Regions from separate parts of the Paenibacillus macerans genome, predicted to be linked through region 1. Evidence: riboswitches for the same ligand, from Rfam matches in the RefSeq annotation. Region 1 holds a riboswitch; the other holds the start of a gene.
What was found. Region 1 has a riboswitch for glycine ahead of DYE26_RS24035 (amino acid permease). Riboswitches for the same ligand answer to the same signal wherever they lie in the genome.
Positions count from the first base shown of each region.

Region 2: it holds a riboswitch for glycine, as region 1 does, so the genes downstream of both, gcvT (glycine cleavage system aminomethyltransferase GcvT) here and DYE26_RS24035 (amino acid permease) in region 1, are expected to answer to the same signal.

Region 1 is NZ_UGSI01000002.1:197,546-205,342, forward strand. It holds gene leuA (2-isopropylmalate synthase) at 1-1,657, shown strand, start outside; gene DYE26_RS24020 (TerC family protein) at 1,955-2,728, shown strand; gene DYE26_RS24025 (C40 family peptidase) at 3,174-3,632, shown strand; gene DYE26_RS24030 (helix-turn-helix domain-containing protein) at 3,787-4,821, opposite strand; glycine riboswitch at 5,106-5,185, shown strand; gene DYE26_RS24035 (amino acid permease) at 5,328-6,683, shown strand; gene hprK (HPr(Ser) kinase/phosphatase) at 6,726-7,640, shown strand; gene DYE26_RS24045 (ABC transporter ATP-binding protein) at 7,662-7,797, opposite strand, start outside.
Region 2 is NZ_UGSI01000001.1:2,027,590-2,035,386, forward strand. It holds gene DYE26_RS09230 (glutamate-5-semialdehyde dehydrogenase) at 1-1,187, shown strand, start outside; gene proC (pyrroline-5-carboxylate reductase) at 1,256-2,116, shown strand; gene mtnB (methylthioribulose 1-phosphate dehydratase) at 2,156-2,809, shown strand; gene gcvH (glycine cleavage system protein GcvH) at 2,918-3,313, opposite strand; glycine riboswitch at 3,512-3,616, shown strand; glycine riboswitch at 3,620-3,749, shown strand; gene gcvT (glycine cleavage system aminomethyltransferase GcvT) at 3,861-5,000, shown strand; gene gcvPA (aminomethyl-transferring glycine dehydrogenase subunit GcvPA) at 5,019-6,383, shown strand; gene gcvPB (aminomethyl-transferring glycine dehydrogenase subunit GcvPB) at 6,371-7,797, shown strand, end outside.

The DNA.
Region 1 (7,797 bases):
AGGATATTTTATGCCGCCGGAGACGAGCTTGAATTGGACCAAGAAGGAATACATTACAGAGGCGCCGATTTGGTGCAGCGTCGATCTTCGCGACGGGAATCAGGCCTTAATCGTTCCGATGAATTTGGAGGAAAAGCTGGAGTACTTCAAAATGCTTGTGAAGATCGGGTTCAAGGAGATCGAGGTTGGATTTCCCGCAGCGTCCGAAACGGAGTTTACCTTCCTGCGCACATTGATCGAGCAGAATTTGATCCCGGACGACGTTACGATCCAAGTGTTGACCCAGTCGAGAGAGCACATCATCCGCAAAACGTTCGAATCGCTGAAAGGCGCGAAAAAAGCCGTAGTCCATTTGTACAACTCGACCTCCGTGGCGCAGCGGGAACAGGTATTCCGCAAATCCAAACAAGAAATTATCGACATCGCTTTAAGCGGCGCCAAGCTGCTCAAGCAGTGCGCGGAGGAAACGGAGGGGAATTTTCAGTTCCAGTATTCGCCGGAAAGCTTTACGGGTACAGAGATTGATTTTGCCCTGGACATCTGCAACAGCGTGCTGGGTGTATGGCGGCCGACTGCGGAGAACCCGGTCATCATCAACCTGCCGGCAACGGTGTCCATGTCGATGCCTCACGTTTACGCCAGCCAGATCGAGTATATGAGCAATCACCTGAACTTCCGGGAGCATGTGATTTTGTCGGTGCATCCTCATAACGACAGGGGAACGGGGGTAGCGGACGCGGAGCTGGGGATGCTGGCCGGCGCCCAGCGCGTCGAAGGCACTTTGTTCGGCAACGGGGAAAGAACGGGAAACGTAGACATTGTGACGCTGGCTCTCAACATGTATTCCCACGGGGTGGACCCGAGGCTGAATTTTGAGAACATCCCTGCCATCGCCTCCGTTTATGAACGGCTGACCAAAATGAAAGTCAGCGAAAGACATCCTTACGGAGGCGAGCTGGTATTCACCGCTTTCTCCGGCTCGCATCAGGATGCGATTGCCAAAGGCATGAAATGGCGCGAGGAACAAGAACCCCGGCATTGGTCGGTCCCTTATCTGCTGATTGATCCCAAGGACATCGGCAGGGAGTACGAAGGCGATATTATCCGCATCAACAGCCAGTCCGGCAAAGGCGGGATCGGATACGTGCTGCAGTTGAAGTACGGACTCGATCTTCCGGCAAAAATGCGCGAAAACTTCGGATATTTCGTTAAAAACGTATCGGATCAGCAGCAAAAAGAACTGCTGCCCGAGGAAATCTACGATATTTTCTTGAAGGAATATGTGAACATTAAAACGCCTGTCGAGTTTATCAAATACCGCATTACGGACAATGAAGATTTTCAAACCATCGTCACGATCCGGACCGGCGATGAAGTCAAGGAAATCGAAGGCACCGGAAACGGCAGACTCGATGCGATCAGCAATGCGCTGCAATCCTATCTGGGGTTGGCATACAGCGATCTGGTCTATACGGAGCACGCACTGGAAACCGGCTCTAAATCGCAAGCCGTCTCTTATATCGGCATCACGGCATCCGACGGCAGCGTATATTGGGGTTGCGGCGTTGACGTTGATATTATGACCTCCTCCGTGAAAGCCCTGTTTAGCGCCGTGAACCGGTTTAGCCGCAATACCGCAAACTGGGGGAATATATGATTCAATAACTAAGGAGCTGCTTGGCAGCTCCTTTTATGTTTTTGTCTTCTTATTTTAATGTCAGATTGGTTATAAAGGGCCTGTTATCCCCTGTTGGCCCGGCATTTACGAACATGGATGGACGGAAAAGATCGAGAGGTGTTTCAGGAGGAAGTAGCGATGTTATTCTCATCGTAAAAAAATGGAACTCTATCGGGGGGGTATTTCGTATAACATCTCGTATACCCATTGCTGTACAAGTCAATATTATTTACGTGCGGCATTGTCGGGTTGATACAACTTACTTTACAAAGGGAGATGGAGCAAATGTGGTTGGAGTATGCCTGGGCACTACTCATTCTTATCGGTTTGGAAGGATTGTTATCGGCCGACAATGCGCTCGTTCTTGCGGTTATCGCGAAACATTTGCCGGACGAACAGAAGAAACGAGCGATTAATTATGGAATCATGATGGCCTTTGTCTTTCGTTTTGCCGCGTTATTTGCGATTTCCTTTATTGCTAACGTCTGGCAGGTGCAGGCGATTGGTGCGGCGTATCTCCTATACTTGGGCTTGAAGCACATCATCCAAGCGCGGTTCGGCAAGAAGAATGAGGATGTGCACAAGGACACGAAACAAGAGTCGGCAGGGAAAAGTTTTTGGCCTACAGTAGGAAAAATTGCGCTGGCAGACCTTGCCTTTGCGATCGATTCCATCCTGGCTGCGGTGGCGCTTGCGCTAGGGCTGCCGGACTCGCCGCTTGGCGAATTCGGGGGGATGGACGCAGGCCAGTTTATGGTCGTATTGCTCGGCGGAATTGCGGGCCTTATCTTAATTAAATTTGCGGCGACTTGGTTTGTAAAACTTTTAGCCCAACGTCCGGCGCTTGAGACGACGGCTTATGCGATCGTTGCATGGGTTGGAGTAAAGCTCGCCGTCATCACCCTTGCCCATGAGGATATTGGGGTTTTGGATCCTCATTTTCCCCATAGCACGGTCTGGACGATTATTTTTTACGCTGTCTTGGTGGCGATTGCCCTAATTGGGTGGTTTGCACCCAGCAACAAACCGTCTAAGGCAGGTAATGCCTAACGGAACATTCGCCGATTTTCAATTAGAGAGAAACGCCAATTCGATAAATTCGGGGGCGTTTTTTTTGTTGAATAATTCACAATTAATACCGTGGGCTTACTAGCCAAACTAATATTTTATACCAAAATTTCAATATGAAGGGAATGTGTGTAACCTGGAACCCCAGGTAATATAAGGAATTTACCTTTCGGTGTTGCGCGGCTTTCAGCGTCAATTCAGCCAGTTGTCACAAGGTGTTCGGAGTTTTTAGCGATCATAAATTCAGGGATTTGGTAAATGATGTGGGGTTTAGCCTGCTATTCATATATGTTAGCATGGGTTAGCGCATTCACTTGGACTAGCCCTGCAGGCAAGGCAATAATTCGGATATATCCATTGGGTGTTCTGAAGAATCCGCCAGAATACAACAAGGGGATGCAGCAATACAGAAGGGGAGTGAATACAGATGTTCAAGAAGCTAGTTAGTACAACCGCTTCATTATTGGCCGGATCGATGCTGTTCGGAACATTGACGTTCGCGGCCACCGGTTCTGAAATCGCAAGTCGGGCTGACAATTATTTAGGGGATTTCAAATACAGATTTGGCTCTGAACCGTGGAATAGCGGGTATAAGTATTCCGACTGTTCTTCCTTCACAAAGCTGGTATTTAAGCGTGAAGGCGTGTATCTTCCGCGTACAAGCCGAGAACAGGCCAAAACGGGACGTTATGTAGCCAAGCGTAATCTGGTAAAAGGCGATCTGGTATTTTTTGATACAAACAACGACGGTAAGATCAACCATGTCGGTATCTATATGGGGAATGGCCGCTTCATTCACAGCTCTCCTATTAACAAGGTTGGATTCAGTAAGCTGAACTCCGGTTATTGGGAAGACCATTACGTTACTGCTCGCCGAGTAAGATAAGAAAAGGCCGGCTTTTGCGTAACCAATACAGTTACGAAAGGAACTGCCGCAGCAGTTCCTTTCGTATTTGCCGAAGCGGCCCTTAAGCTGGGCGCATCATTTGTAACGGTATTTTTTCGGAGAAATCTCACATCGGACCTTGTTCTGTCGTTCATTATTTCAGCAATGTTTTTAAAAGCTTTATTTCTTCTTTATACAAATCGACTGTCTTCCCCTCCGTCACTTTCCAATCACTGCTCAAAAGTGCAAGGATTTCTTTGAGCTTTTCAATGGCTTTGTCATACTTCCCTTGAATTTTGTAGATATAGGAAATTGCTTCCAATGAATCTGTATATTTGGGATTGGGCTGCAGTTCGTAACCTTTGGAATAATACTTAACGGCTTCATCGTATCTGCATAGCTTCGCCATACAGTCTCCTCTGGAGGACCATGCCTGCCAATCATGAGGATACAGTTCGGTCATCTGCTCCCAGAGAACGAATGCCTGAGAAAGGTTGCCTTCTTCTTTGCATATCAGGCCCCCATATAATTGATATAAATAACCTGGATGGGTTTCGTTTAATTTTTCCAGAATTCCCCTGGCTTCAGCGCATCTGCCATCTGCAAGCAAGTAGTTCATAAGCCATACATAAGCCGGCCAGTAATCCGGATGATTTGTCACAAAATCTATATAATACTCTATGAGTTTACGATGGTTGGAGAGGTTCCAGTCAAAAATAACTCCATTCTCCGCATCCCGTAAAGCGTTGTGATTTCTTTTGTTATCTGGAGCTAATATTAAAACATCCTTGGCGTAACGAGAAGCCAATTCACGATGCTCCTGTGAACGATGAATGTGCAGCTCGGCCAGCAATGTGAGGCATCGGGGCTTTTTTGCGTCATCATTAAGTTTTTCCTTAAGAAATTGTTCAGCATAGGTGAAATCATCTTTTGATATAAAATGTTCATGTCCAATCATGTTTTCAATCCGTTCAAAGTGGATATCATCGGTTAATGCAAACAGTTCATCGATGGTAACCCCTAAAATCGCAGATAACCTGGGAAGCAATTGGATATCGGGCATGGTTACATTGTTTTCCCACTTGGATACGGCTTGGGACGACATATTCAGTTTTGCCGCAAGTTCTTCCTGAGTCATTCCTTTTTGTAAACGGAGTGCTTTGATTTTTTTGCCTATTTCAATATTCATTGAGAACCTCCCGTTTTTACTATTTCGACTAGTCAATTGCATTGTAACTGTTTGTTAAATATGCTCTCAATGACCGCCCGGTTAAATGGATGAACCTATCCGTTACGTTTACCGTTACAGACAGCCCGGGGAAACACTGCCGTAATCAAACCTGGGCGAATGGGAATTATCTCGTTGACAAATTTTTTCACTGCGAGTAATATTGAAAAATATTTAAATGGGTTGTTACAATAAAAAAATTAAATAGTTGGCAAGCTATGACGGCTATGGATCGTACTATAGCAGGAGCAGCTTCTGGAGAGACCGCGGGACTCCGCGGCGCCGAAGGGTTCACAATCTCAGGCAAAAGGACAGAAGAGTACTGAATATCTATTTGTTATTTCGAAAATAATTAATAACAAGTCTATTTAGTTATTCTTATGACCAGGAGATTGGAGCGCATCCAGTCTCTTTTTTTATTGGGTTTAATCCATTGTTCAACTTTTCACGTTAAGGAGGAGTTTGGTTTGGCACAACAAGAATTAAAGAGGGATTTAGAAAATCGGCATGTTCAACTGATTGCCATTGGCGGCACCATTGGTACGGGATTGTTTCTCGGATCGGGCAAAGCCATTCAACTGGCGGGTCCGTCCATTATCTTTGCTTATTTCATCGTGGGGATCGCCATATTTTTTGTGATGAGGGCGCTGGGAGAACTCCTGTTGTCCAAAGCCGGATATCAATCTTTTACGGACATTGCCGAAGACTATCTTGGACCGCGGGCCGCGTTTGTAACCGGATGGACCTATTGGTTTTGCTGGATTATGACGGCTATGGCCGATGTGATCGCGGTTGGGGTGTATGTACAATATTGGTTTGATATCCCGCAATGGGTGCCTGAAATTATCTGCTTAGTTGTTTTATTAGGACTTAATCTGTTAACCGTAAAAAATTTTGGCGAATTGGAGTTTTGGTTTGCCCTAATTAAGGTAGTGACGATTCTCGCTTTAATTGCCATTGGGGTCGTCTTGCTGGTGATTGGATTTAAAACGGATGCGGGAATGGTTACGGTCAAAAATATTTGGGGACATGGCGGCATATTTCCAAACGGAGTTCCCGGGTTCTTGCTTTCCTTCCAAATGGTTGTGTTTGCCTTTGTTGGTGTGGAGTTGGTGGGGGTATCGGCCGCGGAAACATCCAACCCGGAAAAAAATATCCCTTCGGCGATTAATAAAATTCCGCTTAGAATTTTATTTTTCTACGTCGGCGCCATTATTGCCCTATTGTGCATCAATCCCTGGACGGAGCTAAGCCCGTCAGAAAGCCCTTTTGTTAAAACGTTTAGTTTAGTCGGGATTCCGATTGCCGCGGGAATTATTAACTTTGTCGTATTAACTTCAGCCGCTTCCGCTTGTAATAGCGGGATGTTTTCAACAAGCCGAATTTTATATAATTTAAGCAAGAATAAACAGGCTTCATCCCATTTTGCCAAGCTGAATAAAAACCATGTGCCCAGAAACGGGTTGTTGATCTCCACGCTTGTCTTGTCCGGGGGAGCTCTATTGAGCAAGCTTATTCCGGAGCAAGCGTTTGGCGTCGTCACCACCATTAGCGCCATTTGTTTTATTTGGGTCTGGGGTGTGGTTCTTGTTTGTCACATCAAGTATAAAAAGACACAGCCAGAGCTGCAGGCAAAATCGAAATTTAAAGCTCCGTTTACCCCCTTTGTTAATTATGCAGTTCTCACGTTGTTTGCTATAATTCTTATAATTATGCTGGTTGCCAAAGAGACACGCATGGCCTTATTATTGACGCCGCTGTGGTTTATTCTGCTGTTTGCTTTGTATTATTCGAATAGAAGAAAAGCGGGTAAATCATCATAAACAGTGTCATCATAAGAATTATTAATCATTGGGGAGAACAACATGAAGACGATCACGGTGCAAAGTCTTGCGAATATGTTTCATATGGAAGTGCTTGCCGGGGCGGGCCGTATGGACCGTGTGATTACCCGTCCGCGGGCGCACAGACCCGGGCTGGAGTTTGTGGGGTATTTTGATTTTTTTCCGATGGAACGGGTGCAAGTGCTTGGCCGTAAGGAAGTTAACTATCTATTGACATTATCCATTGAGGAACGCAAACTGCATATCGGCAACATCGTCAAATATCATCCGCCCTGCTTCATTGTGACGTCAGGACAGCAGGAGATCCCGTATCTGACCCTGTTCTGCGATCAGGAGGGGATTCCGCTGCTAAGGACGGAGGAGACGACAACGGAGTTTATCGCCAAGCTGGACAGCTATCTGGTCAAAGCGCTTGCCCCGGAGATATCGATCCATGGGGTATGCGTGAATGTATCGGGGATTGGCGTCCTGCTCCGCGGCAAATCCGGGATCGGCAAAAGCGAAACCGCCCACACGCTCATCAGAAGGGGCCACCGGTTCGTTGCGGACGATATTGTGGTGCTGAAGAAGTTAGGGCCAACGACTTTGCTCGGAACGCATAATGAAACCACACGCGAATTCCTCGCGCTGCGCAGCATCGGCCTGATTAATGTCGTACGCCAATACGGGCGCAGGGCTTTTCAGGACGAGACACGCATTGTACTCGACATTGAATTAGCGCCATGGAGGGAAGACTCTCTGAATAACGAGCTGGAACTGGAACCTCAATTCACGGAATATCTTGGCGTCAAGATCCCGCATATCGAGGTCCAGCTCCAGCCGGGACGGGATGTGGCCGGTCTGATTGAGGCGGCGGCCAACAATTGGTATCTCAAGCAGCTCGGCTATAGTGCCGCCGAAGAGTTCATGCAGCGGATCGAAAACAAAATGCAGTAGGCGCGGTTGGATTACAATCACTCATACATGATACCGCCCTTTGGGCACTACCAATGGAGAGCCGGAAATGGGATCTTGTATCACCGTGCAATCGAGCCCGTAAATGTCTTTCACCAATGTGGTTGTAATCACCTGAGACGGCTCGCCCTCCGCCACA
Region 2 (7,797 bases), on a different contig from region 1:
TGACGACGGAGCAAAAAAACGAAGCCCTGCTGGCCGCCGCCAAAGCGCTTGTGGACGGCAGCGCCGCGATTATCGCGGCCAACGAGGAAGATTTGCGGCGCGGCCGGGAGAACGGCACTTCTTCGTCGATGCTGGACCGGCTTGCTTTAAACGAGAAACGCATTAAAGACATCGCCGAAGGGCTGCGGCAGATCGTCGCTTTGCCCGATCCGGTCGGAGACGTGCTGGAGACGATCGACCGCCCGAACGGCCTGCATATCGTGAAGAAGCGCGTGCCGCTCGGCGTCATCGGGATCATTTATGAAGCCCGCCCCAACGTGACGGTCGACGCGATGGGACTGTGCCTTAAGACCGGCAACGCGGTCGTGCTGCGCGGCGGCTCCTCCGCCCTCGCCTCCAACCGCAAAATCGTCGAGATCATCCACGAGGCGTTAAGCGCCACCGCCAGCCCGGTCGACGCCGTGCAACTCATCGAGGACCCGAACCGTTCGGCCGTCGACGAGATGCTGAAGCTGAACGGGCTGCTGGATGTCATCATTCCGCGCGGCGGCAGCTCGCTGATCCAAACGGTCGTGCAAAACGCTACCGTACCGGTGATCGAGACGGGCGCGGGCATCTGTCATACGTACCTGGACGCCGCCGCGGACCCGGAAATGGCCGCTTCCATTGCGCTCAACGCCAAAGTACAGCGCCCATCGGTATGCAATTCGATGGAAACGCTGCTCGTCCATGAAGACTTCGCCGCCCGGCATCTGTCCGAATTGGCGGACCGCTTCAAGGAGGCGGGCGTCGAATTAAGGGGCTGCGCAGCCACGAGACGCCTCGTGGCCTGGGCGAATCCGGCTACCGAAGAAGACTATGCGACCGAGTACAACGACTATATTTTGAATGTGAAGGTCGTTCGCAACTTGGAGGAGGCGCTGGATCATATCCGCCGTTTCGGGACCAAACACTCGGAATGCATCGTTACGGAAGACCGGCAAACCGCGGAGCTTTTTCAGCGGGAAATCGACGCGGCCGCCGTGTACCACAATGCGTCCACCCGGTTTACGGACGGCTTTGAATTCGGCTATGGCGCCGAAATCGGCATCAGCACGCAAAAACTGCATGCCAGAGGACCGATGGGCTTGCCTGCGCTGACATCCAGCAAATATATCATTACGGGGAACGGGCAAATCCGGGAGTAAACCTGCAATAAGCCTGAAAAAAATCCCTGTTAGCCAATATCCATTCTCTACATCAGGAGGTAATTCCCATGAACCCGAACATATCCCTTGCCTCCGCCTCGATTTGCTTTTACGGCGCCGGTTCGATGGCCGAAGCGATCGTGCGCGGACTGATCCATAAAGGCGTCGCCGCCGCGGAGCAAATCGCCATGCTGAACCGCTCGAGCCAGGAACGGCTGGCCTATTTGTCGCAGACTTACCGCGTCTCGGCCGCAAACGAGGAAGCCGCCAAACGGCAGCATCTCCGGGAAGCTTCGATCATCGTCCTGGCGATGAAGCCGAAGGATGCCGGGGAGGCGCTTAGCGAACTCGGCCCGATGCTGCGCGAAGGGCAAATGATCGTTTCCCTGATCGCCGGTCTGTCGATTGCGACGATCCAGGCGCTGCTCGGCGGCAACATCCCGGTCGCCCGGACGATGCCGAACACGTCCTGCTCCATCGGCTGCGGCGCCACCGGGATCTCCTTCTCCGCCGAAATGTCGGAGGAGCAAAAAGCGCAGGTCTTGTCCATGTTTCAAGCGGTCGGCATGGTGAGCGTGATTCCGGAGGAACGGATGGAAATCCTGACCGGTGTTTCCGGGAGCGGCCCCGCATATATTTATTACATGATGGAAGCGATGATCGAAGCGGGCGTGGAAGGCGGGCTAACCCCCGAGCAAGCGCGCGGGCTGACGGTGCAAACGGTGCTTGGGGCCGCCTTGATGATGGCGGAAACCGGCGAAAATCCGGCCAAGCTCCGGGCCGACATCACCTCGCCGAACGGCTCGACCCAGGCGGCGCTGGAGGTGCTCGAAGCGGGCGGGTTCCGGCCGAACGTGAAAGCCGCGGTGCACCGCGCCGCCGAGCGGTCTTTGGAAATGGGCGAGGCGGTTCGAAAGTCGCTTCTGTAAGCCAAGATTCTGAATGAAGCACGAAGGAGGACGGCCTGGATGAATTTTTCGGACATTCCGTTGGAGGAAAAGCAAGCTGCGCTCAGCAAACTGCGCGGCGTCAAGGAGCAGCTTGCCGCCCGCGGCTGGCTTCCGGCCATGAGCGGCAGCTTGTCCGTCCGGGTCGGAAGCTTCGCGCCGGGCAATTATCATTTTGCGGTAACATCGGGCATGAAAGGCCGGACGAACCTTCCGGCCGAGGAGTTCCTGTTTGTGGACGCCGCCGGAACGCCAAGCGAAGCTACGAAGCTGACGCCCGGCGACGATGCGCCGGTCCACGCGAAGATCTACCGGATGACCGGCTGCGGCGCGATTCTCCACGTGCACACCGTGTTTAACAATGTGCTCAGCGAATATTTCGGCGACGAAGGATTCGTTCAATTGCAGGGCAACGAGCTGATCAAAGCGCTGGGCATCTGGGAGGAGGACGCCGCTGTACGCATCCCGGTCGTACCGAATTACGCCGACATCGCCGAAATGGAAAGGCGGATTCCCGCCGCGCTCGACACCCGGGTTCCCGGCTTGTTGCTGCGGGGCCACGGCATCTACGCCTGGGGCTCCACCGCGTTTGATGCCGTATCCCGTCTGGAGGCCTTCGAATTTATGTTCGAAGCGTTGTACCGCTCCCTCCTGCTTCCGCGCAAACAAACGTAAATGACGCATTAAACAAACTCCCGGCCAGCGAAGCGCTAAGACACCATGCGGCAAGCAAGCCGCGCCCTCCTCGCTGCCGCGAGATTATTTTACGCTGTAACAGGCCCTTTATCTTTCAAGAAACTCCGCATAAGCTTTGGCATCCATCAACTTGGAAAAAGCGGCGGCGGGGTCTTCCCGAAGCTGAATCCGCACCATCCATCCCCCGTCGTAAGGTTCCTCGTTCACCAGCTCGGGCGCCGCTTCCAGCTCCGCGTTGATCTCCAGCACCGTTCCGCTGACCGGCGTAAACAAATCCGCCACCGTTTTGACCGATTCGATCGTGCCGATGCCGTCCTGCGCTTCCACTTCCGTTCCAAGGTCCGGCAGCTCCACAAATACAATATCGCCCAAGCGATGCTGAGCCACGTCGGAAATGCCGATTTTTACCGTTCCGTCCCCCAAATCCAGCACCCATTCATGTTCATCGCTATACCACAGATTTTCCCTAATATTGGCAGACATGCGTATTCCTCCTCTTCCGGATCTTTCTCGTTCAGATTATTCCAAACCTAGCTGTAGTGTCAATATTACTAACATAATTTATAGATTCAAAAAATGAAAGCGTTGCATAATACAAAAATAAAATATTTTTTATATTTTCATGATAAGTTTATTGACATATTTCGCGGTTTTGAGTATTAATGTAGATGTAATCAGCGGTTGAAGGCAGAGGGAGAGATTACAATTCCAGGCAATTGTAACGCCGAAGGAGCAAGCCGTTGCGGAAGCGGTGAATCTCTCAGGCAAAAGGACCTCTGCCGGACGCGTCTCTGGAGAGAATTCGTCTTTATCGACAGAAGGCGGATCACCCAAGGGGAAACCTGCTTTTTCAAAAATGCCGGAGCGCAAGATGACCGGTGTTTTGCCGCAGGGTAACTCTCAGGTACAAAGGACAGAGCCCGGGAATATCCGATTCGTTTGCCGGTCGGAATTTCTTGGCCTGTCTTTTTATTTTTTCATGATGTGTGCAGGTAAAATACGGCCCACCGCGGCCAAACGAGGTGATGAAATGTCCGAACCCGTAGAACCCCTATTGCAACGAACGCCGCTATACTCTTGTTACTCCCGGTATGAAGGCGTGCGCTGCATCGATTTCGGCGGCTGGGAGCTGCCGGTGCAGTTCAGCGGCATTCAGAAGGAGCACGAGGCCGTGCGCGAGCGGGCCGGCTTGTTCGACGTATCGCATATGGGCGAGTTTTACGCCGAGGGTCCCGGAGCGGAAAGTTTTTTGCAGCGGATGACGACGAACGACGTGAGCCTGCTGGGGCCGGGAAAAGCCCAATACACCCTGCTCTGTTATCCGGACGGGGGCGTCGTCGATGATCTGCTGGTGTATAAACGGGACGAAGGCAAATACATGCTTGTCGTCAACGCCGCGAACATCGCCAAGGATTGGGAATGGCTGTGCCGGCATCTGCCCGCCGAAGGCGTCAGTCTGCGCAACGTTTCCGCGGCCACGGCGCTGCTGGCGCTGCAGGGACCGCTGGCCGCCTCCATCCTCTCTCCCCTGTGCGAAGGGTATGATCCCAGCGTTTTACGCCCCTTCACGTTTAAACCCGCGGCCCGAGTCTGCGGCATTAAAACGCTGCTCTCGCGCACCGGCTATACCGGCGAGGACGGGTACGAGCTTTACGTTGCCGCGGAAGACGCCCCGGTCCTTTGGGACGCGCTGATGCGGGCCGCCGAGCCTCGCGGACTCGTGCCGGCGGGGCTCGGCGCCCGGGATACGCTGCGCTTTGAAGCCGGCCTTCCCCTCTACGGGCAGGAGCTGTCGCCGAGCATTTCGCCGCTGGAAGCCGGCCTCGGCCGGTTCGTGAAGTGGGACTCCGGCCCGTTTATCGGGCGGGAGGCGCTGCTCAGGCAGCATGAAGAAGGCGTACCGCGGCGGCTGGCCGGTCTGGAGATGATCGACCGGGGCATTCCGCGCGCGCATTATCCGGTGTTTGCGCCGGGCACCGAGGACCCCATCGGCGAAGTAACTACGGGCACGCAATCGCCGACGCTCAAAAAAAACCTCGGCCTGGCGCTGATCGCCGGCGCCCACGCGGCGGCCGGCACCGTGCTCGAGGTTGAAATCCGCGGCAAACGGCTGAAAGCCAAAGTCGTCCCCCTGCCGTTTTATCGCCGAAACGCATCCGCCAAGCCGTGAAAGGAGTACGAGAAACTTATGATAAAACACCGTTATTTGCCGCTGACCGAACAGGACCGGTCCGAAATGCTGGAAGCGATCGGCGTCCCTTCGCTCGAAGCGCTGTTTCAGGATATACCCGAGGAGATCCGTTTTAAAGGCGCGCTGCCGGTTTCCCCGCGGCTCGACGAATACGCCTTAACCCGGCACATGTCCGCGCTCGCCGCGCGCAATGCCGACACCGACCGTTACGCCAGCTTCCTCGGCGCGGGCATTTACGATCATCATATTCCTTCCGTCATCCAACATGTCGTTTCCCGCTCCGAATTTTACACCGCATATACGCCGTACCAGCCGGAGATCAGCCAGGGCGAACTGCAGGCGATCTTTGAGTTCCAGTCCTACATCTGCGAGCTGACCGGCCTCAAGGTGGCCAACGCCAGCATGTACGACGGAGCGACGGCACTTGCTGAAGCCGGCTCGCTGGCCGCGGCCGCCACCCGGCGCAAGCGGCTGGTCGTGGCCCGGACCGTTCACCCCGAAGCCCGCGAGGTGCTGGCGACTTACGCGCGCGGCCTGAATCTGGAAATCGCGGAGGTCGGCTGGGATGCGGGCGTTACCGACCGTAAGGCGCTGGAGACGGCCATCACGGAAGACACCGCCGCCGTGCTGGTGCAAAACCCGAATTTCTTCGGTTCCCTCGAAGATATCCGCGCCATCGGCGAGCTGATTCATGCGCGCGGAGGCCTCTTGATCGTCAGCTGCAACCCGCTGTCGCTGGGCCTGCTGGAAGCGCCGGGCAAGCTGGGCGCGGATATCGTCGTCGGCGACGCGCAGCCGCTGGGCATCGCGTCTTCCTTTGGCGGCCCGACCTGCGGATTTTTCGCCGTGGCGGACAGCTACATGCGCCGGATGCCCGGGCGGATCGTCGGGCAGACGACCGACCGTAACGGCAAGCGCGGGTTCGTGCTGACCCTGCAAGCTAGGGAGCAGCATATCCGCCGCGAAAAAGCGACCTCCAACATTTGCTCCAACCAGGCGCTGCTCGCCCTCGCCGCGTCTGTGTATATGTCGCTCATGGGCAAACAAGGCATGGCCGAGGTCGCGGAGCTGAACCTGCAAAAAGCGCATTACGCCAAAACGCGCCTGGCTTCCATCCCGGGTGTAGGCCTCCCCTTTCCGGCCCCGGTTTTTAATGAATTCGTCATCCGGCTGCCGGAAGGCGCCGATCCGCAGCAGCTGCAGCAAAAGCTGCTCGAGGCCGGATTTATCGGCGGATTTGATCTGGGGCGCAGCTACCCCGAACTCGCCGGACATGTGCTGATCGCTGTGACCGAAAAACGCAGCAAAGCGGAAATCGACCAATTCGTCAGCGTAATGGAGGAATCGATATGCGCGAAATAAATGAAACCAAGCCGGAGGAATTGCTTATTTTCGAACGCAGCCGGCCCGGAAGGATCGGTTATTCCCTGCCGGAATGCGACGTCCCCGCCGTCCCGAAGGAGGAACTGGTGCCGCCGGAAATGCTGCGCCGCGAGGGGCTTTCGTTCCCGGAAGTGTACGAGGTCGATGTCGTGCGCCATTATACCGCCTTGTCCCGCCGCAATTTCGGCGTTGATAACGGGTTTTATCCGCTTGGCTCCTGCACGATGAAATACAACCCGAAAATCAACGAGGATGTGGCCCGTTATCCCGGCTTCGCCAAAATTCATCCATATCAGCCGGAGGAAAGCCTGCAGGGCGCGCTGGAGCTGATGTACCGGCTGCAGCGGGATTTGGCCGGGATTACCGGTATGGACGAGGTCACCCTGCAGCCGGCCGCCGGGGCGCATGGGGAATGGACGGGCCTGATGATGATCCGCGCCTATCACGAAAGCCGCGGCGAGAAGCGGACGAAAGTGATCGTGCCGGATTCCTCGCACGGCACCAATCCGGCCAGCGCTGCGGTCGCCGGCTTTGAGACGGTGACCGTCCCTTCGAACCAGCGCGGCATGGTCGATCTGGACGCGCTGCGGGCGGCCGTCGGCGAAGATACCGCCGCCCTTATGCTCACCAACCCGAACACGCTTGGCCTGTTCGAGCAGCAAATCGTGCAGATCGCCGAAATCGTCCATGCGGCCGGCGGCCTGCTGTATTATGACGGCGCCAATTCGAACGCTATTATGGGGATTACGCGGCCCGGCGACATGGGCTTTGACGTCGTCCACCTCAACCTGCACAAAACGATGAGCACGCCGCATGGCGGCGGCGGTCCCGGCGCAGGTCCGGTCGGCGTCAAAAAGCGGCTCGCACCGTTTCTGCCCGAGCCGACCGTCGTCATGGACGAATCCGGCCGTTACGCCATCCGCGGCCGGCGACCGGAGGGGGCGGCAGGCTTCGCCTCGACGGTAGGCACGGGAAAGCCGTCCGTTTCGGCTGGCTCAGCTGGCTCGGTTGGTTCAATTGGTTCGCCTGGCTCGGCTGGCTCAGTTGGTTCCGACGGCCCGTGCGTCTCCCCGACTTCTACTGCCTCCATTGGCTCGCCCAGCCCAGCCCCCGAAGGCGGCTTGCCGGGTACACAAGGCTCAGCCTCCATCGGCCGGGTCAAAGCGTATTACGGCAATTTCGGCATTCTCGTCCGCGCTTACGCCTATATCCGCAGCCTGGGCCCGGAGGGACTCCGCCAGGTTTCGGAAAACGCCGTGCTGAACGCCAATTACATGATGAAGCGTCTGGCTCCTTATTACGAGATCCCTTACTCGGATCAATCGTGCAAACACGAATTCGTCATGTCCGGCAGCGGGCTGGTCCAATACGGCATCCGCACGCTCGACGTCGC